Regions from separate parts of the Corynebacterium breve genome, predicted to be linked through region 3. Evidence: predicted binding sites of a transcription regulator. Region 3 holds the regulator's gene; each other region holds the start of a gene.
The links. The regulator LexA, encoded in region 3, represses DNA repair genes until DNA is damaged. The targets are predictions, from matches to a motif close to CGAACANNTGTTCG.
Positions count from the first base shown of each region.

Region 1 (2,272 bases), 230 kb from region 3:
CCTTATGGGTGGCTTCTACCGCGCGATGGACGGTGGGATTTCCGCGCCGGGTGTCGGAGGAATCGATGATGTCATCGTGGATCAGTGCGCAGGCCTGGATAAATTCCAAAGAGCTCACTGCGCGCAAGACTGCAGCGGGATCTTCGACGGAGTTTTCTAACCCTCCGCCACCGACAAAGCCCGCCCAACCATAGAGGGGGCGAACACGCTTGCCGCCACCAAGGACGAAGTCATGGAGATACTGCACAGCATCAGTCACGGGTTGACCGATTGCGGTAATCGCATCCGTGCGCTGTTGGAAAAACGCTTCGAGTTCACGGTGTGCGGCCTGCGGGACGTCATGAATGTGTAGCTGCTGAAGATCCTGCGAGGCGCTCACGGTCGAAGTCTCCTTGGTAGTGCTGCAAAAATGGTTGCCTCTTAGGATACCTACTGTGGTTTCCCTAACCGGTGTCTAGCCCGGAACTCTGATCGTTGCGCTTTGTATCGGGCTTAGAGAAGTCTTCGATTGCGGGGCGAGTGCGTTTGATCTGGAAGGGGGAGTGGGCGCCCCAGTACGGCGAAAGGTCGATTGTCGCCCTGGTAGTAGAAGTCTCTCAATACGTCGGTAAAACCCATCGACCTGTAGAGGCCGAACGCTGCGTTCTTTTCATCTTTAACTTCAGGCGTAGATAGCAGCGCGTGACGGGCGGGAGCATTCCAGAGTAGTTGGGTAAGCAAATTCCTCCCGATTCCACGCACTTGAAGCGCAGGGGTGACGTGAATCTCGGCGATTTCGAAGTAGCTTTCCAAGAGTTCTCTTTGCTCAGGTGTGGGACCGCCTGCCTCTAGGAAGCCGCGTCGTAGTTGCCGATCCCACCAATGGTCGGGGCTGCCGAGAAACCCATATGCAACCCCGATGATCACGCTATCTTGCACCGCGATTAGAGCGGTGAATCCGGGGTGGGTGATTTCCGAGCGCCATACGCGGATCCTTTGAGTTCTGATCCCCGCGGAATATCCCATCGCATCCATGTAAATATCGACTAGTCGCGGAGCAAGCACCGAAAATTCGGGGCCCGTTAGTCGTCGAATCGATACAGTCACAGCTTCTATCGAACCATGCTCAGGCCCTTGATGTGTTGGTTTTGAACCGGCTGTTTGCCACGCTTTCGCAAATCCAAGTGGCGGGAGAGCTGCGTAAACAGGGAATATCTAGAACATATGTTCTAAAGGGCTGTCGGGATGTCGAACGCATGTTTTATGTTATTGGCACAGCGAAAGAAAAGGAGAGGGACATGGCAGGCAGCGTAATTTCGGCAACAACAGGCGCGGTGGTCGGCGCTACTCGCCGTTCGGCCAAGGAGGATCGCTTCCTTCGTGACGCGGAAGCGTTGCTCGATGCTGCCCGTGCCCACTTTGACCAGGGCCGCACTGACCTCGCGCTTGAAGATGCGTACCGTGCCGCTCTGCGGACTGCAGGCGCCATAAGCGCCAGGTCTACGGTTCTAGCTCGCAAAAAGCGCTTGCCGACGAATGCGTGGGACAAGCTCAGGTTGACCGGGGGCGAAGGAGCTCATTGGGCAGGAGAGTTTTCATCCTTCTCGGCACTGCGCGGTCGTGTGGCATTAGGGATTGAGGATCGACCGAGTCGGCTTGATACTCAGCGCCTTATCTCACTTGCAGGAGCTTTCTACGGTCATGCAGTTTACGGCGACTCGGGCTATCCAATCTCTGGTGGGGGTGCGGTGGCAGAAGCTGCATAGACCAGGCACCGGTACGGGGCGGGAGAAGGTGTAGGCGGGCTTTCACTTCGGGGAACAAACGGGATACCCTATACGTTGAAGAGGTTAGAGAATTAATCAAGGACCAATCACTACCGCCGGGAGGAATTGTGGCCCTTTCAGAGCAGGAGCAGCGCGCGCTCCGGGAAATCGAGCAGTCGCTGCTAGCAGATGACCCAAAGTTTGGCGCGTCAGTATCTGGGCGTGAGCCCCTTGGCGGTGGAATTCCTTCGGGCCGGGCAACGCTTCGTGGGTCTGCGCTTATCGTTCTAGGTTTGGTTTTGCTGATCGCGGGCGTGGCGCTCTCGCAAATGAGCTTTTGGTTCATCGCTCTCAGCGTTGTTGGTTTTATCGTGATGTTCGCTGGCGGTGTGTGGATTCTCAAGGCTCCGCAAGGAGTGGCTCCGCAGCGTGCGCATCCGGCCACTGGCGGCCAGGGCGGTCGTAGTGGAGTGGGTTTGCGAATGGAAGAGAACTTCCGCCGCCGCTTCGAAGGTCAGTAGAAATAC
Region 1 covers NZ_CP126969.1:1,547,717-1,549,988, reverse strand. Annotated here, with positions in the region: gene QP027_RS07550 (polyprenyl synthetase family protein) at 1-379, opposite strand, end outside; gene QP027_RS07545 (GNAT family N-acetyltransferase) at 493-1,086, opposite strand; gene QP027_RS07540 (SAV_6107 family HEPN domain-containing protein) at 1,278-1,745, shown strand; gene QP027_RS07535 (DUF3040 domain-containing protein) at 1,874-2,266, shown strand.
Region 1: the regulator LexA is predicted to act here: its motif matches at 1,197-1,210, upstream of QP027_RS07540 (SAV_6107 family HEPN domain-containing protein).

Region 2 (2,272 bases), 940 kb from region 3:
TCAAGGCGTGCGAGGACGTCGTTGAGCTCTTCCTTGTCGCGGGAGACCTCTACGGCGGTGCCCTTAGAGTCCTCGTCTACTGCGGCCATGACCTCGGCGGAGTGCCACAGCTCGACGAGCTTGTTCAGGGTTTCGTCGTCGATGTCTTCGGAGCGGGAAGCGAATACGTTGATGTATGGCTCTGCCTGGGTGGAGTTCGGATCGTCCTCGAAGACCGCCTCATCTGGGGTGATGCCCGCGCGGTCGAGCCAGGAGTTGTTGATGATCGCTGGCTTGCCCTCGTTGAATACGGTTGGAGTCTGCGCTGCGTCGATCGGAGTGACCTTGACCTTGGAAGCTGCCGCATCGATGTCGGCTGGGGTTGGGTCGGTTACTTCACCTTCCTTGAGGGTGACGAGGCCAGCCTGTACGAGAACGTTGATTGCGCGACCCTGGTTGGATGGGTCGTTCGGGATCGCTACCTCTTCGCCGTCGATGCCGTCGATGGAGGAGTGATCCTTCCAGAACAGTGCCAGTGGGTAGATCTCGGTGGATCCGACGATCTTGAGATCCTGGCCGGAGCCGACGTTGTATTCAGCGAGGTACTTGATGTGCTGGAACTTGTTCACGTCGAGTTCGCCCTGCGCGAGAGCCTCGTTGACGGGGGAGTAGTCAGAGAATGGGACTACTTCGAGTTCGATGCCTTCTTCAGCCGCGATGTCGGTAAAGACTGACCAAGCCTTCTGGTCCGCGTCGGTGGTACCGATCTTGATGGTGGAGCTGTCGTCAGCGCCGGAGCAGGCGACAAGTCCGGTTGCAGCGATGGTTGCCGCTGCGGCGGTTGCAACGATTCGTGTAAAACGCATGGGTAACTTCCTTGGTGATTTAACGTGTTTCGATGGGGGTCAACCTAGCACTTAACGGACAGCTTAGTCTAGTTGGGGTCTAAAGGTTGAATATAATTAAATATAGCACAAATGTTCGAAATGGGTTACGCTTTCCTCCATGAGGTTTAACGGTGGTGCACCGCTCTCGTGGTCGCGGCTCGAACGCATTCTGTCGGGCCGCCCTTCGCCCACGCCAGTCTCGGTAGAGCACCTGCTTGACGACGAGGCCTACGTCTCCGGATCTTCAATTGTTCCGTTCGCCGAACTGCATGCGGTCTCGTCTTATAGCTTTCTCGGTGGCGCGAGTGAGCCGGAAGACCTCGTGCGGCGCGCTAAAGAGCTTGGCCTCCATGCATTGGCGCTGGTAGATCGTGATGGGTTTTACGGCGCGGTGAAGTTTGCGGAGGCTGCGGCCAAGCTTGATCTGCCGACAATTTTCGGGGCGGAACTCACACTTGGCGATCGGGTCCTTCCTGTGCTTGCGCGCAGTCCCGAGGGGTATAAACGGCTTTCGCGTCTGATGGCGGACGCGCATATGCTGACCGGCGAGAAGGGGAAGGTGAACTATTCGTCGTTAAGCGAAATCGCGGAACGCTTGGCGGGGGAATGTTATGTGCTGGCTGGTTGGCAATGGGCGGGGCAGATCGATCATATGATCGACGTTTTTGGGTTAGACCGAGTGGTTTTGGAATATGAAGTGTCGATGACTCCGGAGGACGCGGATCATCACGCGCTTCTTGATGCTTACCCGCACGTTCCTGGGATTGTCACTGCTCAACCCGCGGCGGCGACGAGAGCCCAGACCGGCCTGGCGGTGGCAAAGCGGTCGTTGGCGCGCAGGCAATCGGTTGCGGAGGCCCACAGTAGTCTGCATCCAATGGGAGCCAATTGGCTCCGCTCGGGCGAGCAAATCCTTGCGATGGCTCCCGATCGAGCAGCGCAGATCGCCCACACCGTTGCGATTGCAGATGAATGCGCTTTCACCCTGAATCTTGTCGCGCCGAATCTCCCCGAATGCGAAACGCCTCCGGGGCATGATGAGATGAGCTGGCTGCGACAGCTTGTGCGGGAAAGGGGTAAGCACCGCTACGAGAATCGTTCCGCTGAAGTGCGCGAACGTGCCGAAAGGCAGATCGATTACGAGTTGAGCGTCATTCAACAGCTCAATTTTCCAGGGTATTTCTTGATCGTTACGGATCTGGTGGATTTTTGTCGCGAGAATAACATCCTGGCGCAGGGACGAGGTTCCGCAGCGAATTCCGCTGTGTGTTTTGCACTGGGGATCACTAATGCTGAGCCGATCAGCGCCGGTTTGCTGTTCGAGCGCTTCCTTTCTCCGGAGCGCGACGGGCCACCGGACATCGACATTGATATCGAATCTGGTCGCCGTGAGCAGGTCATCCAGT
Region 2 covers NZ_CP126969.1:375,717-377,988, forward strand. Annotated here, with positions in the region: gene QP027_RS01925 (MetQ/NlpA family ABC transporter substrate-binding protein) at 1-845, opposite strand, end outside; gene QP027_RS01930 (error-prone DNA polymerase) at 985-2,272, shown strand, end outside.
Region 2: the regulator LexA is predicted to act here: its motif matches at 950-963, upstream of QP027_RS01930 (error-prone DNA polymerase).

Region 3 (2,272 bases):
TCAATCCCACGTTCACGTAGTTCCGATACGAAACTCTCCGGGGCTTCGTCGTCGGTAACTATGACATCGATGGAATCTAGAGAGGCGAAGCTGACTAGGTAATCGTTGCCCAACTTGGTGGAGTCGGTGAGGACGATAACTTTACGAGCATTGGTAACCATTGATGATTTAACAGCGGCCTCTTGGGCATCTGCGGTAGATAATCCATGATCAATTGTGAGGGCGTTTGTGCCGATGAAGGCAACGTCTGCACGCATGAGAGCGAGGGTTCGCAGAGCCGTGTCGCCGACAACCGCTTGAGTGATCGCGCGAACGCTTCCACCTAGGAGCTGAACGTTGGACAGGCCAGCACCCGATAGCTCAAGTGCGATGGGTAGGGAATTTGTGACAATCGACCAGTCCTCGGCGTTGGGGTGGTCACGCATCAGGTCTGCTAGCGCGTTGGTCGTCGTGCCTGCATCAAGAAATACACTTCCGTCTTTGCCTGGTAGAAAGTGCAGCGCCTCACGTGCAATAGCGGATTTCGCAGAAGGGGAGGAACGGAAACGAGAGTCTAGGGTGAACTCAGCGGTGAGGAACGACTGGCTAGCTACGGCGCCACCATGAACGCGATGAACGACACCCTCACGATCTAGAACGGCGAGGTCACGTCGGATGGTCTCCGCGGTGACGTCGAACTTTTCGGAAAGTTCAGTAACGTTTACGCGCCCTTCAACTGCGGTGAGGGATGCAATCTGGCGGCGTCGTTCTTCGGCGTACATAGAAAATGCTCCCTAGTAGTGAATTGGGAAAGTCAACTGTCTTCGATATCGCCATTCTTTCAAACAAAGCATGTCCGAGTATGTGAGTTGATGCCCGATTCCCCCGTCAGGGTGTAGCTAAAGTGCGACTGAGGTACAGAAAAGGCTTCACCGAGAGCTAAAGCTTGCGCATCACCGACACAACCTTGCCCATGATCTCTGCGTCCTCTGCTGGGATCGGAGCAAAAGCTTCGTTGTGTGGAAGAAGCCAGACACCGGTGGAGTCTCGGTGAAACTCCTTTACGGTTGCTTCGCCATCGAGCAGCGCGGCAACGAATTCACCTTCCTCGGCGATCGGTTGTGCCCGAACAATTACCCAGTCGCCGTCGAGGATCCCTGCGTCTCGCATCGACTCGCCAACTACCTGGAGCATGTAAATCTCGCCCTCGCCAACAATGTCTGCGGGCATTGGGTAGTACTCGTCGATGTGCTGCTCCGCGAGGATGGGATTTCCTGCGGCAATCTGTCCGACCACTGGAACGAAACTTGTTTGAACCGTGTCTTCTGGCGCTGGCTGTGGGGTGTCGGACTTCTTCTTTTTCAGAGTCGAGTTTGGCAAATGACGCAGGTCGACAGCGCGGGGCTTGTTTGGATCTCGTCGCAGAAATCCCTTCTTCTCAAGCTCTTTGAGTTGGTACGCCACAGAGGACGTGGACTGAAGTCCTGCTGCGTCACCAATCTCCCTGATGCTCGGCGGATAACCGCGCAGGACGACGGCATCCTGAATGACTTCGAGGATCCGCTTCTGACGGGCGGACAGTTTTGACGGGTCTGGTTTTGATGTCGAGTTTTTGGGGCGCGCCATGATTGCTCCTGATCTTGATGCGAATCGTTACCTCTATGTGTAGCACGAAACTGCAAGTTTGTTCGACTTCGGTGCCCAGCGCTAGACAAAAATATTCAGTGCTGGTATAAATCGAACATAGAAGCTAATTCGAACACGTGAACGGATTGATTGTTCGAAACTGTCGGGGTCCAGTCCTATGATTGGATCACAGTGAAAGGGAAACGAAAATGACACTCCAGATGGATAGCAACACTACAGGTACAACTTATAACTCATCCCGTTCTTCAGTCGTCCCTCCTGCTGCCATGTGGGATTTGGGCCGACCTCCGCTAGGTCGTCAGAGTGCTGCGAGTGTTCGAACAATTCGAAGCACTGATCGAACAGAATCATTAGGTCGCCAACAGGCCAAAGCCACTACGCGAGAAAATTGCAAAGCGTTCGAAACTCGTCGCGAGATGGGGCGCAATTTGGTGCTCGGTAGTGTGCTCGGATTGAGCTTGATTATCGGGTCGGCATTCGGTGGAGCGTTTGGCGAGGATACGACTGGGTCTGCTGGGGCTGACCAAGTGACATATGCCGGAGTGCGGTAATTGATCGATATCGTCGGACTGGGTTGGCATACGAAGGCTAAACTCTATGGTTGGTGGCTCGCTGAATCCTTACGCGCGCCCTAGAATCAAGGCCA
Region 3 covers NZ_CP126969.1:1,316,477-1,318,748, reverse strand. Annotated here, with positions in the region: gene QP027_RS06470 (DeoR/GlpR family DNA-binding transcription regulator) at 1-761, opposite strand, end outside; gene lexA (transcriptional repressor LexA) at 919-1,605, opposite strand.